2 regions of the Barrientosiimonas humi genome follow, and region 1 is predicted to be linked to the other one. Evidence: riboswitches for the same ligand, from Rfam matches in the RefSeq annotation. Region 1 holds a riboswitch; the other holds the start of a gene.

Region 1 (7,191 bases):
CACGAGCGCGGCGCGCACGCCGGCCTCGAGCCAGGTCATCTCCATCACCGCGGCCCCCACGAGGAGTCGGGCACGCCGGGCGGCAGGTTCTTGCGGCGACCGCGGCGGGGCGCGGGCGAATCGCCTGACTCCCCAGGGTCTTTCGCGCCCGGCCACGGCTTGGAGACGCGCGCGGCGAGCACGAAGTCCTTGCGCAGCGGCCGCCCCTCGAAGCCCTCGGGGAGCAGCAGCGGGCGGATGCCGAGCCGGCTGCCGTCGTCGAAGTCGGTGAACTCCAGGCCGAACATCTCGTGCGTCTCGCGCTCGTGCCAGGCGGCGCCGCGCCACAGCGTCGTGAGGCTGCGCAGCGGCTCGGTCTCCGGCACACGGGTGCGCACCAGCACCGACCGCAGCGCGCCGGGCGTGACGTCGTAGAGGTGGCTCACGACGTCGAGACCTCCCTCGTCACGGTCGGTCTCGTCGACGGCGGTGAGGAAGTCGAAGAACGCGAAGCCCTCGGCGCGCAGCTGCTCGTGGAGGGCGTACCACTCCTGCGGCGGGCAGTCCCGCCGCTCGGCGTCCAGGCTCATGACGGGTCGCCCTGCGGCGGCTCGGCCGGCTGGTCCCGGCGCACGAGCGGGCGGGTGACCGCGCCGGCGAAGCGGCGCCGGTCGGCGTACGACCGGGTGGTCAGGCGCTCCTCGGCGATCTGCTGCTGCAGCACGAGGATGCCGTGCAGCAGCGCCTCGGGGCGGGGCGGGCAGCCGGGCACGTAGACGTCGACCGGGATCAGCTGGTCGACGCCCTTGGTGACGCAGTAGGAGTCCCAGTAGGGGCCGCCGGAGTTGGAGCAGGCGCCGAAGGAGATGACGTACTTCGGCTCGGGCATCTGGTCGTAGAGCCGGCGCACGGCCGGCGCCATCTTGTCGGTGACCGTGCCGGAGACGACCATCAGGTCGGCCTGGCGCGGGCCGGGGGCGAACGGGATGACGCCGAGCCGGATGAAGTCGTGCCGCGCCATGCTGCCGGCGATGAACTCGATGGCGCAGCAGGCGAGCCCGAAGTTGAAGACCCACAGCGAGTAGCGCCGCCCCCAGTTGAGGATCAGCCGCATCGGCTTGGGCGCGGCGGCCTGGAGCGGGCCGACGCGCGGGGTGGGCAGGTCGACGGTCACGGGGTCCACCTCAGCAGGCCGCGGCGCGCGGCGTGCGCGAGCCCCACGACCAGCACGCCGATGAAGATGCCCATCTCGACCAGGCTCGCGACCCCGAGGTCGGCGTCACGCAGCACCGTCGCCCACGGGAAGAGGTAGACCGCGTCGACCGCGAAAACGACGTAGAGGAAAGCAAATCCGAGGTAGCGCACCTGCGACTGGGACCAGCCCTGACCGACCGGGTCGACGCCGGACTCGTACGTCGTCAGCCGGGCCGGCGTCTGCGACACCGGCGCCAGGAGCCGACGCATCAGCATCGCCGCGCCGAACAGCAGCACTCCGGCGAGCGCGACGACGACGACGACGAGATAGCCGACGAGGGGACCCTTCACGGGACCAGAGCCTAACGAGCCGCTGCCGGTCGGTGAGGGAGGTCACCCCCGCTCGTTTTGACCTCTCCTTATGCGATGCATAACGTGGACGGCGGTCGAGAGACCCAGCGACAAGCCCTGGCTGGCTGGGCGGCAACCCTCACGGATGTGGCGGGGTGCTCCAGGTGAGACCCGGTCCGACAGCCCTGTCGGACAAGCACATTCGCGCCGGCGATTGTGCCGCGGTCGACGATGCCGGACGGGTGAGCCTGCGAGCCCGTGCGGAGGAGGAGACGCGGCAGAAGGTCCTGGCGTGCTGTTTCTCGAGGAGTGCCTCCGACATGTCTTCCCCCTCTTCCGGCGCGGACGCGACGGGCCAGATCCCGCCGCTGCCGCCGTACCCCGGGTCGCGCGGGCGGGGTGTGCGCACGGCGATCACCGCCGGCGGCCTCGTCGTCGCGCTAGCGGCCGGGTTCGGCCTGGGCCGCGCGACCGCGGACGACGGCGGCAGCGCCTCGGCCGACGAGCCGCGCGAGGTCACCATCGGCACCACCGAGGCGAGTGCGGAGTGGTGGCCGCCGCTGCAGCGGCTGGCCCGCGAGAACGGCATCGAGATCAAGCTCGTGTCGTTCTCCGACTACACCCAGCCCAACCCCGCGCTGGCGCAGGGGCAGACCGACCTCAACCTGTTCCAGCACCTGCAGTTCCTCGCGAGCTACAACAGCAACGACAACCAGGACCTCACCCCGATCGGGTCGACCCAGGTCGTGCCGCTGCCGCTGTACTCCAAGAAGCACACGGCGCTGAACCAGATCCCGCAGGGCGGCAAGATCGCCATCCCCAACGACCCCACCAACCAGGCGCGGGCGCTGCTCGTGCTGCAGCAGGCGGGGCTGCTGAGGCTCAAGGGCGGCGGCAACGCGCTGTCGACCCCGGCCGACATCGACCGTGCCGCCTCGAAGGTCACGGTGCAGCCGGTCGACGCCGCGCAGACCGTCGCGTCGCTGCCGTCGGTCGACGGTGCGGTCGTCAACAACAACTTCGCGCTCGACGGCAACCTCGACCCCAAGTCGGCGCTGTTCCAGGACGACCCGAAGAGCAAGGCGGCCGAGCCCTACATCAACGTCGTCGTCGCCCGCGCCGAGGACAAGGACGACCCGACCTACCGCAAGATCGCCCAGCTCTACCACTCCCCCGAGGTCGTCGCCGCGGTGAAGCGGCAGTCCAAGGGCACGTCGGTCGTCGTCGACCGCCCCGCCGACCAGCTCGGCAGCATCCTGACCCGGCTCGAGAAGGACGTGGCGGGGTCATGAGCGAGTCGATCATCAGCCTCGACCGGGTCGGCAAGACCTTCTCGCGGGGCGGGTCGCAGGTGACCGCGCTGGACGAGGTGACCCTGGACGTACGCCGGGGTGAGGTGTTCGCCGTCATCGGCTTCTCCGGTGCCGGCAAGAGCACGCTCGTGCGGCTGATCAACGGGCTGGAGCTGCCGACCAGCGGCACGGTCACCGTGCAGGGCCAGCAGCTGAACTCGTTGCGCCCCAAGCAGATCCGCGCGCTGCGCAGCGACATCGGCATGGTGTTCCAGCAGTTCAACCTGCTGCGCTCGCGCACGGTGTACGGCAACGTCGCCTACCCGCTCGAGGTCGCCGGCTGGAAGCCGGAGCAGATCTATCGGCGGATCACCGAGCTGCTGCACTTCGTCGGGCTGACCGAGCGCGCGTGGGCCTATCCGGAGGAGCTGTCCGGCGGGCAGAAGCAGCGCGTGGGCATCGCCCGGGCGCTCGCCACCAACCCGCCGATCCTGCTGGCCGACGAGTCGACCAGCGCGCTCGACCCGGACACCACGCGCGAGGTGCTCGCGCTGCTGCGCCGCGTCAACGAGGAGCTCGGCATCACCATCGTCGTGATCACCCACGAGATGGAGGTCGTGCGCAGCCTGGCCGACCGGGTGGCGGTGCTGGAGTCGGGGCGCCTGGCCGAGCTCGGCCCGGTGCGCGACATCTTCGCGAACCCGACGGCCGGGGCCACCCGGCGCCTCGTCGGCGCCACGCTCGACGCGGTGCCCGACGCCGACGACCTCGCGCAGCTGCGCGCGCGGCACCGGGGGCGCATCGTCACCGTCACCGTGGCCGCGGGCCGCAGCCTCGGCGCGGTGCTCGGCCGTGCCAGCGAGCAGGGCGTCGAGCTGGAGATCGTGCACGGCGGCCTGACCTCGATGAAGGAGGAGTCGCTCGCGACGTTCACCCTGAGCCTGCGCGGCGAGCCGGACGCGGTGGAGCGGATGGTCGCCGAGCTGCGCGGCATCGGTGCGGTCGAGGAGGCCGGTGACCACGGACGTACGGCGGGCGAGGCGGGCGAACCGCTGCAGGAGGTGTCGGCCTGATGGGGAGCACCGACTGGGCCCAGCTCGGGCCGCTGCTGCAGGAGTCCCTGCTGCAGACGCTGCTGATGGTCGGCGTGACCGTGCTCGTCGGCGGGGCGCTCGGGCTCGCGCTCGGCGTGCTGCTCGTGACCACGCGGCCCGGCGGCATCCTCGCCCACCGCGGGCTGCACACCGTGCTCAACGTGATCGTCAACATCGTGCGCCCGATCCCGTTCATCATCTTCATCACCGCCGTGGGGCCGCTGACCCTGCAGGTGATGGGCACGACCGTCGGCACCCGCGCCGTGCTGTTCCCGCTGGCGCTGGCCGCGACGTTCGGGATCTCGCGCATCGTCGAGCAGAACCTCGTGGCCGTCGACCCCGGCGTGATCGAGGCGGCGCAGGCGATGGGCGCCTCGCCCTGGCGGATCATCCGCACCGTGCTGGTGCCCGAGGCGCTCGGGCCGCTGGTGCTCGGTTACACCTTCGCGCTCGTGGCCGTCGTCGACATGACCGCGATCGCCGGGGCCATCGGTGGCGGCGGACTCGGGCAGTTCGCGATCACGTACGGCTATCAGCGGTTCAACTGGGTCGTCACCGGGGTGGCGGTCGTGGTGATCATCGTGCTGGTGCAGCTGGCGCAGTTCTCCGGCAACGCGTTGTCGCGAAAGGTCATGCGGCGCTAGCGATCTCGGCCGGCGGGTCGGTCAGCCGGCGGTCCAGCCGCCGTCGATGGCGTACGACGAACCGGTGATCATCGAGGCCTCGTCGCTGGCGAGGTAGGCGATCAGCGCGCCCACCTCGGCCGGCTCGATGAGCCGCTTGATCGCCGACTTGGCGAGCATGACGTCGCCGACGACCTGCTCGCGGCTGATGCCGTTCTCCCGCGCCTGGGCGTCGATCTGCCCCTCGACCAGGGCCGTGCGGACGTACGCCGGGTTGATGCAGTTGCTCGTCACCCCGTGCGGGCCGCCCTCGAGCGCCGTGGCCTTGCTGAGGCCTTCGAGGGCGTGCTTGGCGGTGACGTAGGCCGACTTGTAGGGCGAGGCCACCAGCCCGTGGATCGAGGAGACGTTGACGACGCGGCCCCATCCGCGGTCGTACATGTGGGGCAGGCACGCGCGCACGAGCAGGAACGGCGCCTCGACCATGAGCCGCTGGATCTGCCGGAACGCCGCGACGTCGAAGTCCTGGATCGGCGCGACGACCTGCATGCCGGCGTTGTTGACGAGGATGTCGAAGTCGAGGCGCAGCCCCGCGAGGCCGTCGGTGTCGAGCAGGTCGATCGGCCACACCTGACCGCCGATCTCGGCCGCGACGGTGCTGGCGCGCTGCTGGTCGCGGTCGGCGACGACGACCGTCGCACCCTGGGCCGCGAGCGCCCGGCTCGCCGCCTCGCCGATGCCGTTGGCGCCGCCGGTGACCAGGGCCTTGCGTCCGGTGTGAGAGCTCATGCGCCTCATCATGCCGGGCCGGCGACGCGCCCGCCGACCGGCCGGCAGCCCTCGCGGTCCAGGCCCGCCCACCGGCCGCATTTCGTTCACTGGTGCACGAAATATGGCGCGCCTACCCGGAATCCCGCGGCCCGCCTCCGCAGATCGTTCACTGATGCACGAAATGCGGCGCGCCTACCCGGAATCCCGCGGCCCGCCTCCGCAGATCGTTCACTGATGCACGAAATGCGGGCGGCGGGCGAGGTGACCTCGGGGTCTCGATACGCGCTCGTCCCTCGCGCTACTCGACCAGCTTGTGGCGGGCGGCGGGCCGGGCGCGGCGGAGCCCTGCGCGGGTCAGAGGGTGCGGGCGATGAGCTCCTTCATGATCTCGTTGGTGCCGCCGTAGATCTTCTGCACGCGGGCGGCGGCGTAGGCGCGGGCGATGGGGTACTCCAGCATGTAGCCGTAGCCGCCGAAGATCTGCAGGCAGCGGTCGATGATCTGGCACTGCTGGTCGGTGGAGAACCACTTGGCCATCGAGGCCGACTGCGCGTCGAGCTCGCCCTTGAGGTGCAGCTCGATGCAGTGGTCGACGAGCGTGCGCACGGCGCGGGCCTGGGTGGCGCACTCGGCCAGCACGAACCGGGTGTTCTGGAACTTCATCAGCTCGCGGCCGAACGCCTGCCGCTCCTTGGCGTACTCGACCGTGCGGTCGATCGCCAGCTCGGCGCCCTTGGCGGCCGCCACGGCGATGATCAGCCGCTCCTGCGGCAGCTGCTCCATGAGCTGCAGGAACGCCTGGCCCTCCTCGCCGCCGAGAATGTTCTCCTTCGGCACCCGCATGTCGGAGAAGAACAGCTCGCGGGTGTCCTGCCCCGGCATGCCGAGCTTCTCCAGCACGCGGCCGCGCTCGAACCCGGCGAGGCCGTCGGTCTCGATCACGAGCAGCGACAGGCCCTTTCCGCCCTCCTCCTCGCCCGTGCGCACCACGACGATGATGAGGTCGGCGTGAGTTCCGTTGGTGATGAACGTCTTCGAGCCGTTGACGACGTACTCGTCGCCGTCCAGCCTGGCGCTCGTGCGCAGCGCCTGCAGGTCGGATCCGGCCCCCGGCTCGGTCATCGCGATCGCGCCGACCAGCTCACCGGTGGCGAGCTTCGGGAGCCACTTCTCCTTCTGCTCCTGGGTGCCGTACTTCATGATGTACGGCGCCACGATCGTCGAGTGCACGCTGTAGCCGAACGCGTCGTCACCGGCGGCGGCCTGCTCCTCCATGACGACGGCCTCGTGCGCGAACGTGCCTCCGCCACCACCGAACTCGGTCGGGATCGCGATGCACAGCAGCCCGGCGTCGCCGGCGGCGTTCCAGTACTCCCGGTCGACCTGGTGCTCCTTGGCCCACCGCTCCTGGTTCGGCACCGACTCCTTCTCGAAGAAGGTGCGGGCCAGCTGCCGCACGTCGTCGAGCTCCTCGTCCAGCCACGGCGACCGGTATGTCCGCGTCAGCTCCATGCGTCTCAAGCCTCTCCGTGCGTGATCTGTCGTACGGCCGCGACGGGGAGGTCCCGCTCGCGCGCCCAGGTCTGCCACTCGTCCGCGGAGCGCGTGGCGAACACCCGCTCCAGCTCGTCGACCGATCCCTCGGTCAGCTCGAGCTCGCTCAGCAACCGGTCCCAGAAGTGCGGCTCCAGGGCTGCAACGGCGACGAATCCCGTTGCGGCTGCGTAGATCCGGTACGACGCCAGCTCGCCGCCGAGGAACCCGCCGTGGCCGGTCATCTTGCGCTGGACCGGCTGCGCGAGGTCGTCGGCGACGTCGCTGAGCGCGACCTCCCGGAACTGCCCCTCGCCCGTCCGCTCGCGCGCGAGCAGGGCCGCCAGTCCGTCG
Region 2 (7,191 bases), 660 kb from region 1:
GCCGACCTGAGCAAGTACTCCCTGGTCTTCAACGACGATTCCAACGGCGACGCCGAGGTGGCCTGGACGGCCAAGTAGGTCGTGACCGCTCCGGGAGACCGGATCACAGACGCCGCGCGGGCCACCCGCGCGGCGTCTGCGCGTCGGGACGCACCGGTGACAGGCCGCTGCCCGACGGTGCGCCGTGTGGTGCCGGATAGGGTTGCCGCCGTTGTCGTCCCGCGTGACGCGAAGGAACCTCGAGCGTGACCCAGTCCACCCGCCCTGATGCTGTCGCCGGCCCGTTGCTGGGCCCGGCCGACGAGCAGCGTCGCGCCGGCCTGCGCCGGATGCGGCTGGTCGCGACGGGGCTGCTCGGCCTGGCCGCGGTGATCTTCGTGCTCACCCTGGACCGCGACGGCTTCTGGGGATACGTCAACGCGGCGTCCGAGGCCGCGATGGTCGGTGCGGTCGCCGACTGGTTCGCCGTGACCGCGCTGTTCCGCCACCCGCTCGGCCTCAAGGTGCCGCACACCGCGCTGATCCCGCGCAAGAAGGACCAGCTCGGCGCGAGCCTGGAGGACTTCGTCACCGAGAACTTCCTCACCCCCGAGCTGGTCCAGGAGCGGCTCGCGCAGGCCGACGTCACGCTGCGCCTGGGGGAGTGGCTGCGCCAGCCGGAGAACGCCGACCGCGTGGTGCAGGAGGTGGCGCCCACCCTGGCCCACGCCGTGGGGTCGGTGCGCGACGACGAGGTGCGCACCCTGCTGGAGAACTTCCTGCTGCCGCGTCTGGCCCGCGAGCCGATCAGCCCGGTGGCCGGCAGCCTGCTGGAGGGCGTGGTCGAGGACGGCTCGCACCACGGGCTGGTCGACATCGCCACCCGCGAGCTGCACACCTGGGCCTCGGCCAACAAGGCCGTCATCGCCGGCATCATCGGCGAGCGCGCCCCCTGGTGGTCGCCCAAGTGGCTCGACGACACGGTCATCGACCGCATGTACGTCGAGATCATGAGCTGGCTCACCGACGTGCGCGACCAGCCGCAGCACCCCGCCCGGCGCGCGCTCGACGACCTGCTGCGCCAGCTCGCGCAGGACCTGCAGCACGACCCCTCGACCATGCAGCGCGCCGAGCAGCTCAAGGCCCGGCTGCTGCTGCACCCCGGCGTCGCCGACGGGATGCTCTCGCTCTGGGGGTCGGTGCAGCGCACGGTCGTCGACGCGCTGGGCGACCCCGGCGGCCCGCTGCGCACCCGCCTCGCGGTGATCCTCGCCGACCTCGGTGACCGGGTCGTGCGCGACGCCGACCTGCGCGACTCGCTCGAGCGCCGGCTCAGCGACGCCGTGGGCTACGTCGTGCAGACCCACGGCCGCGAGATCTCCACCCTCATCTCCCAGACCGTGGCGCGCTGGGACGGCGACGAGGCCGCCCGCCGCATCGAGCTGCAGGTCGGGCGAGACCTGCAGTTCATCCGGATCAACGGCACCGTCGTCGGCGGGCTCGTCGGCCTGGTCATCCACGCCCTGACCCAGCTGGCCTGACCCGGTCCGGCGCCGACCCTTCTCGCGATGCGAGAGCGGCGTCCTGCGCGTCAAGACGCTGTCGTACGCTCGACGCAGGTCAAGAGCGCCAGCGCCAAGTCCCGGCTCGCTGGCCGGCAACCCTCCACCGCGGTGGGGTGCCCCGGGAACAGACCTGGCCGGTGCTCGACGGGAGGGCCCGGCAAGCGCGGGCGCAGAGTCCCTGAACCCGCACCGCCACCGGCGCGGGCCGGTGGCGACCGTTCGACGCGAGGAGACGGCCATGACCACCGAGACCACCAGCCCCAACTGGTCCTTCGAGACCCGCCAGCTGCACGCCGGCCAGGAGCCCGACCCGACCACGGGCGCCCGGGCGCTGCCGATCTACCAGACGACGTCGTACGTCTTCAAGGACACCGAGCAGGCGGCAAACCTGTTCGGGCTCAAGGAGTTCGGCAACATCTACTCCCGCCTGATGAACCCCACGCACGACGTGGTGGAGCAGCGGATCGCGAGCCTCGAGGGTGGCGTCGCCGCGCTGCTCGTCGCCAGCGGCCAGGCGGCCGAGACGCTGGCCATCCTCAACATCGCCGAGGCCGGTGACCACGTGGTGGCCAGCCCCTCGCTCTACGGCGGCACGTTCAACCTGCTGAAGTACACGCTCCCGAAGTACGGCATCGAGGTCACCTTCGTCGAGGACCCCAACGACCCCGAGTCGTGGCGGGCAGCCGCGAAGGACAACACCAAGCTGTTCTTCGGCGAGACGATCTCCAACCCCAAGAGCGAGGTGCTCGACATCGAGGGGGTGGCCGCGGTGGCGCACGACCTCGGGGTGCCGCTGGTGGTCGACAACACCATCGCGACGCCGTTCGTCACCCGCCCGCTCGAGCACGGGGCCGACATCGTGGTGCACTCGGCGACGAAGTACCTCGGCGGCCACGGCACGACCATCGCCGGTGTCATCGTCGACGGCGGCAGCTTCGACTTCGGCAAGGACCCCGAGAAGTTCCCCAACTACAACACGCCCGAGGAGAGCTACCACGGGCTGGTCTACGCCCGTGACCTCGGCGTCGGCAGCGAGCTCGGCGCCAACCTGGCGTTCATCCTCAAGGCGCGCGTGCAGCTGCTGCGCGACCTGGGCCCGGCGAGCTCGGCGTTCGACGCCTTCCTCATCGCGCAGGGACTGGAGACGCTGAGCCTGCGCATCGAGCGGCACCTGGAGAACACCCGCAAGGTCGCGGAGTTCCTGCAGGGCCACGACCAGGTCGAGTCGGTGCGCTGGGCCTCGCTGCCCGGCGACGACAGCTACGAGCAGGCGCAGAAGTACGCCCCGCGCGGCGCGGGCGCGGTGCTCGCCTTCGAGATCGCCGGCGGCATCGACGCCGGTCGGCGCTTCGTCGACGGCGTGACCCTGCACTCGCACGTGGCGAACATCGGCGACGTGCGCTCGCTGGTCATCCACCCGGCCTCGACCACGCACAGCCAGGGCGGCGACGAGGACCGGCTGGCCGCCGGGGTCACCCCGGGGCTCGTGCGCCTCTCGGTGGGCATCGAGCACATCGACGACATCATCGCCGACCTCGAGCAGGGGTTCGCCGCCGCGAAGGGCTGACCAGCGAGCGTCCAGCCAGTCTTCAGGCGCACCGCCTAGGGTGCGCCGCGTGGTGAGCGAATCAGCAGACGTACGAACCGCTTCCGGTGACCGAGCCTGGCGCCCGACGACGCGCGGTCGGGGAGTGACCCGGCGCAGCGCGCTCGTCGGGGGCTCGGTGCTGGGCGCGCTGGCCCTCGCCGGCTGCAGCGACGACGCGAGCTCCGGCGGCGGCTCCGGGACGTCTGCGTCCGGGTCGGGGGCCTCCGGCTCCGGCGGCGCGACGCAGGCGACGCCGCTGAAGCACCCGGCCGGGCTGTCCTACGGCACCTGGCTGCGGCCGACCTCGCACCTGCTCGACGCCGCCAGCACCAAGGCGGTGCTCGTGGAGTTCCTCGACTTCGAGTGCGAGGCCTGCGGCGGCATCTTCCCGGTCATCGAGCAGCTGCGCGAGGAGCTCAAGGGCCAGCTGACGTACGCCATCCGCTTCTTCCCGCTGGGCGGTCACCGCAACTCGGTGCCGGCCGCGCAGGCCGCCGAGGCCGCCGCGCGGCAGGGCAAGCTGGAGCCGATGTATCGCCAGCTGTTCCAGAACCAGACCGCATGGACCGAGCAGCAGGGACCGGTCGACCAGCAGCTGCGCGGCTTCGCCCAGGCCGCGGGCCTCGACCTGACCCAGTGGCAGCGCGACCGCACCTCGCAGTCGGTCGCGAGCCGGGTGCAGGCCGACCTGACTGACGCGAACACCCTTCGGCTGCAAGGGACTCCGAGCTTCTTCTTCAACGGCCAGCCGTTCCAGCCGCAGAGCGTCGACGACATCCGCAACCGGGTGCGCGACGCGAACAAGGCATGAGCGGGCACGGGGTGGCGATGCCGCGGTGGCGCGCCGCGGTCGTCACGGTGGCCGGGCTGATCGGCCTGGCCGCCGCCCTGGTGCTGTCGATCGAGAAGTACCAGCTGCTCGTCAACCCGTTCTACCGGCCCTCGTGCAGCGTCAACGAGAAGGTCAACTGCACGGCCGTGATGCAGTCCGAGCAGTCGGCGCTGCTCGGCTTCCCCAACCCCTACCTCGGGCTCATCGGCTTCGCGATCGTGCTGACGATCGGCGTGGCTGCGCTCGCCGGCACCCGCTTCCCGGGGTGGATCTGGAAGGGCCTGTCGCTCGGCATCCTGGCCGGGCTCGCGCTCGTGGCGTGGCTGGCGTACCAGAGCATCGTGGTGATCGAGGCGCTGTGCCCCTACTGCATGGCGGTGTGGGTCGTGACGATCGTGCTGGCCGCCGTGGTGTGGCCGTTCGCGCTGCGCCGGTCCTCCTCCCGCTGAGGAACGGGGGAGCGGGCCGCGAGCGGCGGGTGGGAAGATGGGGGACTGATGAGTTCTGCTGCCCCCGCCGAGTCGCGTCCGCCCCGCCGACGGGGGCGCGGACGCGGCCACCGACGTACGCCGGAGTCGCCCGAGCAGCGCCGCGCGCGGCAGGAGCGGCGCCGGGCGACGGTGCCCGCCATCACCTATCCCGAGGCGCTGCCCGTCTCGGCGGCGCGCGACGACATCGCCGCGGCGATCCGCGACCACCAGGTCGTGGTCGTCGCCGGAGAGACCGGCTCCGGGAAGACCACCCAGCTGCCGAAGATCTGCCTGGAGCTGGGGCGCGGCATCGACGGGACGATCGGCCACACCCAGCCGCGGCGCATCGCCGCCCGGTCGGTGGCCGAGCGGATCGCCGAGGAGCTCGACGTCGAGCTGGGCCAGCAGATCGGCTACCAGGTGCGCTTCACCGAGCAGGCGCAGCGCGACACCCTGGTCAAGGTGATGACCGACGGCATCCTGCTGTCGGAGATGCAGCGCGACCGCGACCTGCGCCGCTACGACACGCTGATCATCGACGAGGCGCACGAGCGGTCGCTCAACATCGACTTCATCCTCGGCTACCTCAAGCAGCTGCTGCCGCGCCGCCCCGACCTCAAGGTGATCATCACCTCGGCCACCATCGACCCCGAGAAGTTCGCGAATCACTTTGCGGTCGAAGGGGTTCCGGCGCCCATCATCGAGGTGTCGGGGCGGACGTACCCCGTCGAGGTGCGCTATCGCCCGCTGGTGCGCACCGAGGAGACGGGGGAGGGCGCGACCGAGGTCGACGTCGACCAGGTCACCGGCATCGTCGAGGCGGTCGAGGAGCTGTGGACCGAGGCGCGGCCCGACGGCGGGCCGCAGGACATCCTCGTCTTCTGCTCGGGCGAGCGCGAGATCCGTGACGCTGCAGAGGCGTTGGCGGGTCTGCAGCTGCCCAGCACCGAGATTCTGCCGCTGTTCGCCCGGTTGTCGGCGGCCGAGCAGCACCGGGTGTTCAGCCGGCACAGCGGTCGCCGGGTCGTGCTGGCCACCAACGTCGCCGAGACCTCGCTCACCGTGCCGGGCATCCGGTACGTCATCGACACCGGCACGGCGCGCATCTCGCGCTACAGCCAGCGGCTCAAGGTGCAGCGGCTGCCGATCGAGCCGGTCTCGCAGGCCTCGGCGACGCAGCGCACCGGTCGTGCCGGGCGGCTCGCCGACGGGATCTGCATCCGGCTCTACTCCGAGGAGGACTTCGCGTCCCGGCCGGAGTTCACCGACCCGGAGATCCAGCGCACCAACCTGGCCTCGGTCATCCTGCAGATGACCTCGCTGGGCCTCGGCGACATCGCGCGCTTCCCGTTCGTCGACCCGCCCGACGCGCGGCAGATCACCGACGGTCTGCGGCTGCTCGAGGAGCTCCAGGCGGTCGACCCGCACGCGGTGGACCCGCGCAAGCGGCTGACGGCGGTCGGCCGGGCGATCGCGCCGCTGCCGGTCGACCCGCGGCTGGCGCGCATGCTGGTGGCCGCCTCGGAGAACGGCTCGCTGCGCGAGGTGCTCGTGATCGTGGCGGCGCTGTCGATCCAGGACCCGCGGGAGCGGCCGGCCGACCAGCAGGCGCAGGCCGACCAGAGCCACGCCCGGTTCAAGGACGAGCACTCCGACTTCGTCGGCTACCTCAACCTCTGGCGATACCTCAAGGAGCAGCAGAAAGCGTTGAGCGGCAGCGCTTTTCGGCGCATGTGCAAGCGCGAGTTCCTGCACTACCTGCGGGTGCGCGAGTGGCAGGACCTGCACACCCAGCTGCGGCAGGCGTGCAAGCAGCAGGGCCTTGTGCGCAGCGACAACGACGCCTCGCCCGACCAGATCCACCAGGCGCTGCTCACCGGGCTGCTGTCGCACGTCGGCCTGCGCGACCGCGACCGCCGCGACTACTTCGGCGCCCGTGGTGCACGGTTCGCGATCCAGCCGGGCTCGACGCTGTTCCGCCGGCAGCCGGACTGGGTCATGTCGGCCGAGCTCGTCGAGACCACCCGGTTGTGGGCGCGCACCAACGCCGTCACCGACCCGGCCTGGGTCGAACGCGCCGCTGCGCACCTGGTGAAGCGGACGTACGCCGAGCCCCACTGGTCGCGCAAGCGCGGCAGCGTCATGGCGGCCGAGCGGGTGACGCTGTACGGCGTGCCGCTGGTGGCCGGGCGACAGGTCGGCTACGGGTCGGTCGACCCGGCGCTCTCCCGCGAGCTGTTCATCCGCAACGCGCTGGTCGAGGGCGACTGGGAGACGCGGCACGCGTTCTTCCGCGAGAACCAGCAGCTGGTGCGCGAGCTGTCCGACCTCGAGGCGCGGGCGCGACGCCGCGACCTGCTCGTCGACGACCACGCGCTGATGGAGTTCTACGACGAGCGGATCCCCGAATCCGTCGTGTCCGCAGCGCATTTCGACGCCTGGTGGAAGAAGCAGTCGCGCGAGACGCCCGACCTGCTGACCTACAGCCGCGAGCTGCTGCTGGCCGAGGGGGCCGAGGAGGTCGACCAGTCGGCCTTCCCCAAGAGCTGGCGGCAGGGCGAGCTGCGGCTGCGGCTGACCTATCAGTTCGAGCCCGGCACCGACGCCGACGGCGTGACCGTGCACATCCCGGTCGAGCAGCTCAACCAGGTCGACGACGAGGGGTTCGACTGGCTGGTGCCCGGCATGCGCGAGGAGCTCGCGGTGGCGCTGATCAAGTCGCTGCCCAAGGCGATCCGCCGCAGCGTCGTGCCCGCG

The links. A riboswitch is a leader RNA that binds a small molecule or an ion and turns the genes downstream of it on or off. The one in region 1 is predicted to bind S-adenosylmethionine.
Region 2: it holds a riboswitch for S-adenosylmethionine, as region 1 does, so the genes downstream of both, FB554_RS04440 (bifunctional o-acetylhomoserine/o-acetylserine sulfhydrylase) here and FB554_RS01310 (MetQ/NlpA family ABC transporter substrate-binding protein) in region 1, are expected to answer to the same signal.

What each region holds. Positions count from the first base shown of each region.
Region 1 is NZ_VFOK01000001.1:276,055-283,245, reverse strand. Features, by position in the region: gene FB554_RS01330 (complex I subunit 1/NuoH family protein) at 1-39, opposite strand, end outside; gene FB554_RS01325 (NADH-quinone oxidoreductase subunit C) at 45-569, opposite strand; gene FB554_RS01320 (NADH-quinone oxidoreductase subunit B) at 566-1,093, opposite strand; gene FB554_RS01315 (NADH-quinone oxidoreductase subunit A) at 1,150-1,524, opposite strand; SAM riboswitch class IV at 1,618-1,729, shown strand; gene FB554_RS01310 (MetQ/NlpA family ABC transporter substrate-binding protein) at 1,845-2,816, shown strand; gene FB554_RS01305 (methionine ABC transporter ATP-binding protein) at 2,813-3,889, shown strand; gene FB554_RS01300 (methionine ABC transporter permease) at 3,889-4,554, shown strand; gene FB554_RS01295 (SDR family oxidoreductase) at 4,576-5,322, opposite strand; gene FB554_RS01290 (acyl-CoA dehydrogenase family protein) at 5,659-6,816, opposite strand; gene FB554_RS01285 (CoA transferase) at 6,822-7,191, opposite strand, start outside.
Region 2 is NZ_VFOK01000001.1:937,160-944,350, forward strand. Features, by position in the region: gene FB554_RS17560 (hypothetical protein) at 1-78, shown strand, start outside; gene FB554_RS04435 (DUF445 domain-containing protein) at 246-1,520, shown strand; SAM riboswitch class IV at 1,598-1,714, shown strand; gene FB554_RS04440 (bifunctional o-acetylhomoserine/o-acetylserine sulfhydrylase) at 1,783-3,111, shown strand; gene FB554_RS04445 (DsbA family protein) at 3,236-3,943, shown strand; gene FB554_RS04450 (vitamin K epoxide reductase family protein) at 3,940-4,413, shown strand; gene hrpA (ATP-dependent RNA helicase HrpA) at 4,462-7,191, shown strand, end outside.